Regions from separate parts of the Mesorhizobium sp. M1217 genome, predicted to be linked through region 3. Evidence: predicted binding sites of a transcription regulator. Region 3 holds the regulator's gene; each other region holds the start of a gene.

Region 1 (4,390 bases), on a different contig from region 3:
CACGATCGCCGCATGGCCCTCGGCGCCCAGCTGTTCGACGTAGAGCGGCAGGAACGGCAACAGCAGCGTCATCGCTGCGAGCGTGCTGAACGAGCCGGCAAAACACACGGCGAGATTGCGGCGCCAGTGGACGTTATGGGTGCCTTGCACGGCGAGGGTGGCGTCTTGCGGCATGTCCTGTCCTGTCCGGCCAGTTCGCATGAAAACTTGCTGCGGATACCATTTTGGGATACCAAGCTGGTGTCCGTCATGGACGCAAGACTGGTTGCTGTCAATGCGATCCCTGCAAAGTGATCGCCAGTAATGGCCGGTAAACAGAGGGCCAATGAACCGGCTCCAACAAACGGAACGCCAATGTCGCAGATGCAGAACGTCGAAAAGCAGCTTCGCGAGATGATCCTCGGGCTCGAGATCGGTCCCGGCGAGCGGCTGACGGAGCGCTGGGTCGAAAGCCGCTTCGGCGCCTCGCGCACGCCGGTCAGGGCGGCGTTACTGCGGCTCGAGACCGAAGGCCTGATCTGCCGCGACGGCCGCGGCTGGACGGTCTCGCCCATCAATCTTGCCGAGCTGGAGCAGATCGCCGTCTATCGCGAGGCGGTCGAGGTCGCGGCAGTCAGGCTGACTTGTGCCTTGCAGGACAGGGGTGCCGTCGAAATCATCGAGGCGATGCTCGATTCCTGCGACGACCAGACGCCGCGCGAGGAATGGCATCGTGTCGGCATGGATTTTCATATCGAGCTGGCGCGCCTGTCAGGCAACGAGTTCCTGTTCAGAGCGGTTCGTGATGCGATGACGCGCCTGTCGCGCGCCCGCTGGCTCGAGGTTCGCGACGAGGCAGCGCTTGGCCGTGCCTGGGCCGAACACCATGACATTCTGTCGGCGGTGCGGGCCGGCGATGCCGACGGGGCCGCCTGCCTGCTTTCATCTCATATCGACGGTAGCCGCGACCGGCTGGTGACGTCGTTGCGCAACGACCGGCGCGGCCTGCGCGCCAGGGGATTTGCCGTCGTCGCTTGAGTGAGGATCGGCGGCCATTGATCACGAAAAAGGCAGATGAGCGAAGAAAGCTACTTTCGGTCTCGCTTCGCAAATGCCGATGGCGTAAGAGCGGCGATGGAAAACAACCGATTTGACACACCCGTGACCGTCAAGGGCGCGGCGGGAAGCAATCAGCTCTTGCGTACGGCCCGCGAGGCTTCCGACTACCTCCTCAACAATTGGCCCGGCAAGCGCAGCCCCAAGCACCGCGAAGCGCTGCAAGCCTGTCATGATGCGCTGGCCGGCGACAAGCCGGCCATGAACGCAAGACGGGCCTTCATTGCCGCCGCCCGCGAAGTGAACGTCTTCGTCAGCGACAAGGCGCCGGCCTGAGGCATAGCGGGGACTTGATCGAGACCCGGGCCGCCTGACAGGCCTGATATCATCACTCGGCCGTTTCGGTGTTGGTTTGGGACTCGCTTTCGCCCTCGGGCTTCGAGCGCTCCTTGGCCGCGACCTTGGCAGCCTGCTTTTCCGCCTTCTTGGCAGCCTTCTGCCGGTCGCGTTCCTTGCGTTCCTGACCGTAGTTCGGTGCTCGTGCCATATCGTTTCCTTTCATTGTGCTTGGCCTTTGCCTAGGAGCATTGGGCCACAAACACAACACCGCAAGGCACGATCGGCTCCATATCTCGTCGCAGTCCGGGGAGCCCCGCTTCAGGGCGTTTTTTCAGGCGCCGTCCCGGTCGAGGACGAGATCGGCGGGCCCGAACCGGTCCTTTGCCGTGAATTGCTGGTGCCAGTAGGGATAGAGCACGGGCGGCCTGCTGACCACGTCGAGGCGTGTGCGCTCCTCATCGCCGAGCACCAGGCTTGCAGCAGCGATATTGTCCTTGAAATGCGCTTCGGTTCGTCCGCCGATCACCAGCGAACTGACGGCGGGCCGGCCAAGCAACCAGGCAAGCGCCACCTGCGCTGCCGACACGCCGTGGTTCTTGCCGATATCGATCAGCACGTCGACGATCCGCCACAGCCGGTCCTCGTCGCGGATCGGCGGTTCCGACCAGCCGCTGAGCTGGCGGGCGGTCGGCTGGTCACGGTGATATTTGCCGGACAGCAATCCGCCGGCGAGCGGGCTCCAGACCAGCACGCCGAGCCCCTGGTCGACCGAGATCGGCAACAATTCATACTCGGCCTCGCGGGCTTCCAGCGTGTAGTGGATCTGCTGGGTGACGAAGCGCGGCTGGTGATGACGGTCACTGATACCGAGCCCCTTCATCACCTGCCAGCCGGAATAATTGGAACAGCCGACATAGCGGACCTTGCCCTGCGCGATCAGCGTGTCGAGCGCGGCGATGGTTTCCTCGAGCGGTGTCAGGCCATCCCACTCGTGCAGGAAATAGATGTCGATGACATCGGTCCTGAGGCGCTTCAGGCTCCTCTCGCATTCGCGGATCAGATGATAGCGCGACAGGCCTTCATCATTGGGGCCTTTGCCGATCCGCATGCGCGCCTTGGAGGCGATCAGCACGTCGCCCTTGCGCTTGCCGCCGAGCGCCTCGCCGATGATCTCCTCCGACACCCCGTTCGAATAAACGTTGGCGGTGTCGATGACGTTGATGCCGGCATCGATGCAAAGGTCGATCATCCGGCGCGCCTCGTCGAGGTCGGTCTTGCCGACCGCCGAAAACGCGCCGCCGCCGCCGAACGTCATGGTGCCCATGGTCAGCGTCGAAACCTTCAGCCCGGAACGGCCGAGAGTGCGGTATTCCATGTCGTATCCTCATGATTTTATCGGGAAAGGGCGTTTCAAACGACAGCCCTGAATGAACCGGGCATTTGTAGGATAATTCGTTCCGCTTGTCGCCCGTGTTGCAGGGCAACATCGATCACATCTTACGGATTGGACGCGCAGCCAGCGCAACAGCGGCTGCAATAAAACCGTCATTGCCGGCCTATACTAACATCGGTTCAGCGCTTCGATTTCCGGCCGCCGGGCCGGGCGGCAGAGCGCCTGACAGCGGCCGACACGGCCTGTAAGCGGAGCAGCGCAAATGACCGAGATAAAACAGAATTCCCCGGCCAGGGACTGGCTGGAAGCGGAACTCGCCGACACGCTCGACGAAGATTATGAGCTGGAAATCTCTGAGCCGGCGCTGTCGATGGAGATCGCCAAGATCTATAAGAATGCGCATCCGCCATCGATCGACCGCCTGCAATATTTTCGCGATCTGATCACGCTGCAATCCGAATTGATCAAGCTGCAGTCCTGGGTCGCCTATCACAAGAAGAAGCTCGTCGTGGTATTCGAGGGCCGCGACTCGGCGGGCAAGGGTGGCGTCATAAAGCGCATCACCCAGCGGCTCAATCCGCGCATCTGCCGCGTCGTAGCACTACCGGCGCCGACCGAGCGCGAGAAGTCGCAATGGTATTTCCAGCGCTACGTTCCGCATCTGCCGGCCGGCGGTGAGATCGTGCTGTTCGACCGCTCCTGGTACAACCGCTCCGGCGTCGAGCGGGTGATGGGCTTTGCCCAGCCGGATCAGGTCGAGGAGTTCTTTCGCGACGTGCCGGATTTCGAACGCATGCTCGTCCGCTCAGGCATTACGCTTGTCAAATACTGGTTTTCGATCACCGATGAGGAGCAGCAGATGCGCTTTTTGACGCGCATCCATGACCCGATGAAGCAATGGAAACTGTCGCCGATGGACCTCCAGTCGCGCGTGCGCTGGGAACAGTACACCAAGGCCAAGGAAGAAACCTTTGCCCGCACCAACATCCCGGAAGCTCCCTGGTTCATCGTCGAGGGCAACGACAAGAAGCGGGCGCGGCTGAATTGCATCGACCATCTCCTCAAGCAAATGCCCTATGAGGAGGTGCCGCACGAGGAGATCACACTACCGGAGCGCGTCTTCAATCCCGAATACGAACGTCAGGTGCTGCCGCGCGAACTGTATGTGCCGGAGAAATACTGACTAAAGCAGCGAGGAGGGGCGCTGCCTCCGTGGGCAGCGCCCTGCAACAAGCTAGGCGCGCTCGATGATGACATGCGTGGCCTTCGGCGTCGCGACCTGCTCGCTGCAGCGGTAGCCGAGCTTGGGCATGTCGATGCCGGCAAAAAGGCTCTCGCCTGAGCCGAGCAGGACAGGTGAGATCGCGAGATGCATTTCGTCGACGAGCTTTTCCTTGAGATACTGCCGGATCGTAGAAACGCCACCGCCCAGCCGTACATCCTTGCCGTCAGCCACTGCTTTCACCCTCTCCAGCGCTGAGTGGATACCGTCGGTCACGAAATAGAAGGTCGTGCCGCCCTCCATGACAATGGGATCCCGCGGATGGTGCGTCAGCACGAAGACCGGCACGTGGTATGGCGGATTGTCTCCCCACCAGCCTTTCCAGCTCTCGTCAGGCCATT
Region 2 (4,390 bases), on a different contig from region 3:
GGCAGCTTGTCGCCGCGCCGCCGCTGGCGCCGGAATTGCCGGACGCCAACCGCCACGGCCTGCCCTTCCTGACTCTCGTCGCCATCGTCGTGCTGGCAGGCCTGTCGCATCTGACCGGAGCGCCGATCTTCATCACCATTGGCCTTTTGGCGACAGCCATCGCCGGGCTCGCCATGCATCTGCGCAACAGGCGCACCCAGCGTCGCGCGGTGGCCCTGCTCGATGCCACGACCGCCCGCAGTCGCGCCGAGATCGAGACGCTGGCCGACCGCATGTGGGAGATGCAGGAGAGCGAGGAGCGCTTTCGCGGTCTGATCGATGCACTCGGCGATCTCGTCGTCCACCGCGACGGCGACGGCCATATCGTCTACGCCAACAAGGTTTTCGCCGACCTTGTCGAAACCGACCAGCGCGACCTCGCCGGCAAGACCCTGGCGGAACTAGGCATCGATGTCGGCATCGTTCCCGACGCCGCCTTTTCCGACCATGAATGCCTGAGTTCCACTGATGTCGCCATTCGCACGCCGGACGGCCCACGCTGGTTCTCTTGGATCGAGCTGTCGGTGCGCGACAAGGACAGCGGCGCCGTTTCGCATCGCGCCATCGCCCGTGACATCACCGCCCGCAAACGCGCCGAATCCTCGCTGATCACCGCCCGCGAACGGGCCGAATATGCGAGCCAGGCCAAATCGCGCTTCCTCGCCACCGTCAGCCACGAGATACGCACGCCGATGAACGGCATCATGGGCATGGCCCGGCTTCTCGCCGACACCAGCCTTTCGCCCGAGCAGCGGACCTATGTCGGCGCCATCTCGACCTCGGCCAGCGCGCTGCTGGCGCTGATCGAGGACCTGCTCGACTATTCCAAGATCGAGGCCGGCCGCTTCGATCCCGAACCGCAACCGATGTCGGTGCGCGAGATCGCCGACAATGTCATCGAGCTTTTGGCGGCGCGGGCTTTTGCCAAGGATATCGGCCTCGGCTGCCATGTCGAACCCGACGTGCCGCAGCTGATCACCGCCGACCCCGGCAGGGTCAGGCAGGTGCTGCTCAACCTTATCGGCAATGCCGTCAAGTTCACCGACAGCGGCGGCGTCCTGGCAAGCATCGGCCGCGTCCGCACCGAAACCACCAACCGCATCCGCTTCACCATCACCGACACCGGCCCCGGTCTGCGCGAGGAGGACATGGAGCGCATCTTCGAGGACTTCGAACAGGCTGACGGCACCTCGACCCGTACGCATGGTGGTGCCGGCCTCGGTCTCGCGATTTCCAAGCGCCTGGTGACGGCGATGGGCGGCACTATCTCGGTGTCGAGCCGGCTTGGCCAGGGATCCGAATTCGTCTTCGAGATTCCCGCTATTTCCGCCGTCGAGGCGCTGCAGATCCGCCAGAACGCGCTGTTGGGCCGGCATGCGGTAATCGTGTCGAAGAACCTGGTCGAGGCCGAAGCCATCGCCCGCACCATTCGCGCCAATGGCGGAACGGTCGATCTGGCCGCCGCCGCCGCCCAGGCCGCCCCTTTCGCCGAGGGCTGCAACGTGCTTCTGGTCGATGCTGCCATGGAGCAAAGCGACGGCAGGCTGCTCAGGCGCCTGCGCCAGAGCGGATTTGTCGATTGCGAGGCGGTGACGCTGATCGCGCCGACCGACCGCGGCATGCTTGGCGAGTTCCGTGCCAACGGTTACGCCACCTTCCTGGCGAGGCCGGTGCGCGGCGAGACATTGCTGCGCGTGCTTTTGACCAGCCACGCACCGGTCATCGCCGAGCCGCAACCGCAAAAGCGCGGCGCGCAGGCTGGGCACGCCATTGGCGGCCGCCAGCAGGGCCTGTCGGTGCTGATCGCCGAGGACAACGACATCAACGCCATGCTGGCCCGCGCCACCCTCCTGAAGGCCGGGCATCGGGTGAAAGTGGTCGGCAACGGCAAGGCCGCGGTCGAGGCGGTCATCAGCACCGGCCATAAGCACCGCTACGACGTGGTGCTGATGGACCTGCATATGCCTGTCATGGACGGGCTGGACGCCATCGCCGCCATCCGCCGCCATGAGGAGGAGACCGCGGTTCCGCCGGTGCCGATCATGGTGCTGTCGGCCGACAGCCAGGAAAAGACCCGCCACGCCGTGCTCGCCCACGGTGCGAGCGGCTTCGTCACCAAGCCGCTCGACCCTGATGCCCTGGTTCATGCGGTTGAAGGGCAAGTGGCCGCTTGAGGCACAACATAGACGGTCGATAGATTACCCAGCCGACGAAGTATTGCCCGCAGAGCCGTATCACGGTACTGTCACAATCCTGTTGCACCTACACCGTATCCCCGTGCCAAGAGGGATGGCTCGAAGGAGAATCACTCGTGCATACAGTCATGCCGGAATGTGATGCTCGGCCGAACGCCAGCGGGCCTTTGCTCGTCGGCCGGAACGCCGATGCCGTCATAAAAGGCGCATCGCTCGGCCGCATCGGCAATCTCGAAGTGCGGCTCGCCCGCAACGAGGCCGAGATCGCCGCCGCGCAGGAAGTGCGCTACCGGGTGTTCTACGACGAGCTTGGTGCCAGGAAGGACCTGTTCCAGATGCAGGACCGCCGCGATGCCGACCGCTTCGATCCCCTCTGCGACCATCTGCTGGTCTTCGATACTTCGCTTTCCGGTCCCGAGCATCGCCGCATCGTCGGCACCTACCGCCTGCTGCGGCAGGAGATTGCCGCGGCGGCGGGCGGCTTCTATTCCGAAGGCGAATTCGAGTTGACCAAGCTGATCGCGCGACATCCCGGCCAGCGCTTCCTCGAGCTCGGCCGCTCCTGCGTTCTGCCGGAATACCGCTCCAAGCGCACCATCGAGGCGCTGTGGCAAGGCATCTGGGCCTATATCAATCATTACGGCATTGGCGTGATGACCGGCTGCGCGTCGTTCCACGGCACCGTGCCGGCGGCACATGCAGAGGCGCTGACCTATCTTGCCCACCACTGCCGGACGAATTCATCGTGGGACGTGCGTGCCGTCGCCGGGCGCTATTGTTCGATGGATCTGATGCCGATCGAAGCCGTTAACACCAAGGCGGCGATCGCCGCGATGCCGCCGCTGGTCAAGGGCTATCTGCGCGTCGGCGCGCGCATCGGCGACGGTTGCGTCATCGACCGTGAATTCTCGACGGTCGACGTGTTCGTGGTGATGCCGGTCAAGGAGATCGGTGCCCGCTACGTCAATTATTATGGCGGGGAAGCGCAGCGGTTTGCAGCCTGACACCTTAAATCAGGGAATATCTTCCGGACGCCGGCCAGGCTTGCTTTTGTAGGACGGAAAGGCCCAGCCGAATTTCAGCGCGCCGCCGCGTACGCAGAAAGCCGCCATGAAACCTGCCAGGCCCGACGCAAGCGGCGGCAGTCCGGCGAAATCGCCAAGTGTGTAGAGGCCGGCGCCGGCAAGCGCTGCGGTAACGTAGATTTCCGGTCTCAGGAGCACCGAAGGCTCGCCTGTCAACAGATCGCGCAGAATGCCGCCAAGGGTTGCGGTGAGCATGCCGGTGACGATCGAAACTGCAGGTGACCCGGTGATCGTCAGCCCCTTGGCCGCGCCAATCACCGAAAATGCGGCAAGACCTATGGCGTCGAGCCAGAGCAGCAATTTGTAGCGCGACTCGAAACGATGTGCGCTGAAGAAGACGACGACCGCCACCGCCGCACAGATTAGCACATAGTCGCGGTTTCCCACCCAGAACACGGGCACGTTGAGGATGACGTCGCGAAACGTTCCGCCCCCGATGCCGGCAACGCTAGCCAGAAACAGGTAACCGATAATGTCGAGCTGTTTGCGCGAGGCGGCCAGCGCACCGGTCGCCGCGAAGACGGCGACGCCGGCATAGTCGAGAAGCTCGATCGGGTTCATGGAGGGAATAATGAAATACCGAGTGGGGAATAGCGAGTGGCTCCTGCGAATCTGGATTGACTCCAGATAAATTAAATGATTGAATTGTTCATTCAATTATTTGGGTGGACGTCTATGTCCCCTCGCCGCTACAGCATGGCTTCCCGGACTGCCGCCTTCACCAAGACGAGGCAGCGGATTCTCGACGCGACAATCAAGCTGCACACCCAGAACGGCATCTTTGGCACGACTTGGAAGGATATCGCTACGGAAGCCGATGTCGCCGTTGGCACCGTCTACAAGCATTTTCCTACTCTGGATGACCTGGTGCCGGCGTGCGGCGAATTGCTGATGGAGCGCCTGCGTCCTCCGTCGCCCGAAGCAGTGAGGGAGATAATCGGCGACGCGACCGATCCTGAAGAACGGCTACGCCGGGTCGCCAACGAGCTGTTCGCCTTCTACCAACGTGGCGGACGGCATCTCGAAAGCGACCTGCGCGAGCGCGAGCTTCCGGCCATGCGGGAATGGGAG
Region 3 (4,390 bases):
GCCGGCCAGCCATCGCGTACTGAGATCGCAGCTACTACCGGCCTCAGTCATTCGACCATATCGGCGATCTCTTCCGACCTGATACGGGAAGGCATCCTCGCCGAGAGCAAGGCAAGTGAGCCCGTTTCGTTGAAACGCGGTCGTCCGCAGGTCGGCCTCGCCCTCAACCCGGAAGCGGCGGCGGTGCTGACCGTGGTGTTGTCGCTGAATTTCCTGTCGGCCGCCATTATCGACTATACGGGACAGGTGGTCGCCGAGGAACAGCGCCGGCTGGACACGCTGACCATGCCGCGCGACGAGCTGATCCGTGAATGCATGGCCATCGTCCGGCGCCGGCTGCAGGATCCAGACCTTGACGTCCGCAGTGTCGCCCGCATCGCCCTGGCGATTCAGGGCATTACCGACTCCCCTGCACGCGCCATGCTGTGGTCGCCGATCACGCCGCAGACCGACATCGCCTTTGCCGACATGCTGGAGGACGAATTCGGCATCCCGGCAACGGTGGAGAACGACTGCAACATGATGGCGGTGGCTTTGCGCTGGCGCAATCCGGATCGCTATCGCGACGACTTCATCGCCATCCTGCTTTCGCATGGCATCGGCATGGGGCTGGTGCTGAAGGGCGAACTGTTCACCGGGACGCATTCCTCGGGTGGCGAATTTGGCCACATGATCCATCGTCCGGGCGGCGCGCTCTGCCGTTGCGGGCGGCGCGGCTGCATCGAGGCCTATGCCGGCAACTACGCCATCTGGCGCAACGCCAGGCAGATGAGCGAAGAAAGCGAACCGATCGCCGACGTCAGCGACGCCGACATGCGAGCACTGGCGGCCCGGGCGCGCGAGAAAGATGGGCCGGAACGCGAGGCCTACCGCAAGGCCGGCGAAGCGCTGGGTTTCGGTCTCGGCTCGCTGTTCGCGCTGATCGATCCGGCACCGGTCGCGATGGTCGGCGCCAGTGCCGCCGCCTTCGATCTGATCGAGCCGGCCTTGCGGAAGGCAATCGCCCAGACCGCCGGCGGCCAGCATTCGGGCTCGATCTCCTTCGATACAGAGCCGAACGAATTGCCGCTGATCCGCGAAGGCTGCGCGATGCGGGCGCTAAGCTTCGTCGACCAGGAGATTTTCGCGCCGGGCGCGCAAATGAGGCCCAGCGTCAGAAAGAACGTAGCCTGACCAGGCGGGTCAATCTTCCCTGATCGCATAGCCGGCACCGCGGATGGTGCGGATGACATCCGGCATCCGGCCGTTGTTGACGGCTTTGCGCAGCCGCCCGACATGCACGTCGACGGTGCGTTCGTCGATGTAGATTGTCTCGCCCCAGACATTATCGAGTAACTGGCTGCGCGAGAAGACACGGCCCGGATGCCGCATCATGAACTCGAGCAGCCGGAATTCGGTCGGCCCGAGCCTGATTTCGCTCTTCTTGCGATAGACCCTGTGCGATTCGCGATCGAGCACGATGTCGCCGACCTTCAGCACGCTGGACAGCACTTCCGGCTTGGCGCGCCGCAGCAGCGCCTTGACCCTGGCCATGAATTCCGGTGTCGAAAACGGTTTGACCAGATAGTCGTCGGCGCCGGTCGAAAGCCCGCGCACCCGGTCGCTCTCCTCGCCGCGCGCGGTCAGCATGATGATCGGCAGCCGCTCGGTTTCGGGGCGCACCCGCAACCGACGACAGAGCTCGATGCCGGAAACCGCTGGTATCATCCAGTCGAGCACCAAAAGGTCGGGCACATTCTCCTGCAAACGGATCTCGGCTTCGTCGCCGCGTGTCACCACCTCGACCTGGTAGCCTTCGGATTCGAGATTGTAGCGGAGCAGCACACCCAATGGCTCCTCGTCCTCCACCACCATTATGCGTGGTGCGATCATCGGCTGGGCACCCCCATCATGTCACCGGTGCGGACATTGTCGTTTCGTCCTGCTTCGGACGATTGACCGGCAATTGCTCGCCGGTCAGCACATAATACGCATTTTCGGCGATGTTGGTGACATGGTCGCCGATCCGCTCCAGATTCTTGGCGCAGAACAGCAGGTGCGTGCAAGCGGTGATGTTGCGCGGATCTTCCATCATGTAGGTCAACAGCTCGCGGAACACGGACGTGTATTTGACGTCGATGCGCTCGTCGGCGGCACGCAGCTTGGCCAACGCGGCCGCATCGCCTGCAGCATATTCCTCGATGACACCCTGCACCTGGATGAGAACCAGCTGCGCCATCGCGTCGATGGAATGCGACAGGTCCCGCGGCGTGGCGCTGAGGCCGACCGCACTCACGCGCTTGGCGATATTCTTGGCAAGGTCGCCGATGCGTTCGAGGTCGCCCGCCATGCGGATCGCTCCGACCACATGGCGAAGATCGTGGGCCATCGGCTGGCGTTTGGCGATCAGGGTGATGGCGCGGTCGTCCAGTTCGCGTTGACGCGCATCCATGATGGCGTCGTCGGAAACGACGCGTTGCGCCAGCACGTTGTCGGAATTCAACAGGGCCTTGGTCGCCCCGCCGACCATCGAACCGGCGAGGTCGGCCATGTCGCGGATCAGCTTGCTGATCTGCTCGAGATCCTCGTCGAAAGAAGCGACTGTGTGTTCGCCCATGGTCCTGTCCTCATATGCATGATCGGAACGGCTCAGCCGAAGCGGCCAGTGATGTAGTCCTGCGTGCGCTTCTCGCGGGGCGACGTGAAGATCTTCTCGGTCCGGTCGAACTCGACCAGTTCACCCAGATACATGAAGGCGGTCTGGCGCGACACGCGCGCCGCCTGCTGCATGTTGTGGGTGACGATGACGATCGTATAGTCGGCTTGCAATTCGTCGATCAGTTCCTCGATCTTGGCAGTCGACAGCGGGTCGAGGGCCGAAGCCGGTTCGTCGAGCAGAATGACTTCCGGCTTCACGGCCACGGTGCGGGCAATACAAAGCCGCTGCTGCTGGCCGCCTGACAGGCTCAAGCCGCTGGCGTTGAGCTTGTCCTTGACCTCGCCCCACAGCGCGGCCCGCTTCAACGCTTGTTCGACGCGGCCGTCCATTTCGGACTTGCCCAGATTCTCATAAAGCCTGACGCCGAAGGCGATGTTCTCGTAGATCGACATCGGGAACGGCGTCGGCTTCTGGAACACCATGCCGATCTTGGTCCTCAGGAGATTGAGGTCCTGCGAGCGGTCGAGAATGTTCTTGCCGTCGAGCAGCACCTGGCCCTCGGCTGTCTGCTTCGGGTAGAGTTCGTAGATGCGGTTGAACACACGCAGCAGCGTCGATTTCCCGCAGCCCGAAGGGCCGATGAAGGCAGTGACGCTGCGCTCGGGCAGCGACAAGGTGATGTCCTTCAACGCCTTGCTCTGGCCGTAGTAGAAGTTGAGGTTCTTGACCTCGATCTTCGTCTTCTCGGCGACCGTTTCGGTCATCGTCATGTCCGGGGACAACATCTGTGTCATCTGTCCTCTCTGCGTCCGGTAAGGCTGCGGGCGAGGATGCTCAAGCCCAGAACCGTCAGGGTGATTATGAGTGCGCCGGTCCACGCCAGTTGCTGCCATTCCTCATAAGGGCTGAGAGCGAACTGGAAGATGGTCACCGGCAGGCTGGCCATCGGCGCGTTGATATTGCTGCTCCAGAACTGGTTGTTGAGCGCGGTGAAGAGCAGCGGCGCCGTCTCGCCGGAAATGCGTGCTATCGCCAGCAATATGCCGGTGACGATGCCGGACAATGCGGCGCGGTAGGCGACCGAGCGGATCACCACCCAGCGCGGCGCGCCGATCGCGGCGCCGGCTTCACGCAACGCGTTCGGCACCAGGTTGAGCATGTCTTCAGTGGTGCGCACGACCACCGGAATGACCAGGATGGCAAGCGCAACGGCGCCGGCTATGGCCGAGAAATGTCCCATTGGCCGCACCATCAGTTCATAGACGAACAAGCCGATGATGATCGACGGCGCCGACAACAGGATGTCGTTGATGAAGCGCACGACGGTGGTGATGCGCGAGAAACGCCCATATTCGGCCATGTAGGTTCCCGCCAGCACGCCGATCGGCGTGCCGACGACAACGGCGATGATCGTCATCAGCAGGCTGCCCGCGATTGCATTGAGCAGGCCGCCGGCCTCGCCTGGCGGTGGCGTCATCTCGGTGAAGACCGCGAACGAAAGCCCGGCTGTGCCCTTATAGACCAGTGCACCGAGAATGAGCGCCAGCCAGGCAAGCCCGATGCCGGCGGCGACGACGCAAAGCGCCATCATCACCGAATTTCTGGCTTTGCGGCGGCTGTGGAGCGATGAGGATGTCGACATCGGTCAGACTCCCGTACGGGCGTCGATCCGCATCAGCATATAGCGGGCGGCGGCAAGGATCAGGAAAGTGATGACGAACAGGATCAGGCCGAGCGAAACCAGAGAGGAGG

Evidence for each region. The regulator PhoB, encoded in region 3, activates phosphate uptake and scavenging genes when phosphate is short. The targets are predictions, from matches to a motif close to TGTCATNNANCTGTCAT.
Region 1: ppk2 (polyphosphate kinase 2) is a predicted target of PhoB. The motif match lies at 2,907-2,923, and genes of this name have one in related genera.
Region 2: olsB (l-ornithine N(alpha)-acyltransferase) is a predicted target of PhoB. The motif match lies at 2,283-2,299, and genes of this name have one in related genera.

Annotation. Positions count from the first base shown of each region.
Region 1 covers NZ_JAMYMA010000011.1:196,485-200,874, reverse strand. Annotated here, with positions in the region: gene NKH37_RS20245 (multidrug efflux MFS transporter) at 1-174, opposite strand, end outside; gene NKH37_RS20240 (GntR family transcriptional regulator) at 355-1,017, shown strand; gene NKH37_RS20235 (DUF982 domain-containing protein) at 1,114-1,371, shown strand; gene NKH37_RS20230 (hypothetical protein) at 1,424-1,582, opposite strand; gene NKH37_RS20225 (aldo/keto reductase) at 1,706-2,749, opposite strand; gene ppk2 (polyphosphate kinase 2) at 3,030-3,950, shown strand; gene NKH37_RS20215 (dihydrofolate reductase family protein) at 4,002-4,390, opposite strand, start outside.
Region 2 covers NZ_JAMYMA010000025.1:22,285-26,674, reverse strand. Annotated here, with positions in the region: gene NKH37_RS30310 (response regulator) at 1-2,213, shown strand, start outside; gene olsB (l-ornithine N(alpha)-acyltransferase) at 2,363-3,238, shown strand; gene NKH37_RS30300 (trimeric intracellular cation channel family protein) at 3,248-3,880, opposite strand; gene NKH37_RS30295 (TetR/AcrR family transcriptional regulator) at 3,956-4,390, shown strand, end outside.
Region 3 covers NZ_JAMYMA010000002.1:74,060-78,449, forward strand. Annotated here, with positions in the region: gene NKH37_RS03000 (ROK family protein) at 1-1,173, shown strand, start outside; gene phoB (phosphate regulon transcriptional regulator PhoB) at 1,183-1,872, opposite strand; gene phoU (phosphate signaling complex protein PhoU) at 1,889-2,596, opposite strand; gene pstB (phosphate ABC transporter ATP-binding protein PstB) at 2,629-3,432, opposite strand; gene pstA (phosphate ABC transporter permease PstA) at 3,429-4,280, opposite strand; gene pstC (phosphate ABC transporter permease subunit PstC) at 4,284-4,390, opposite strand, start outside.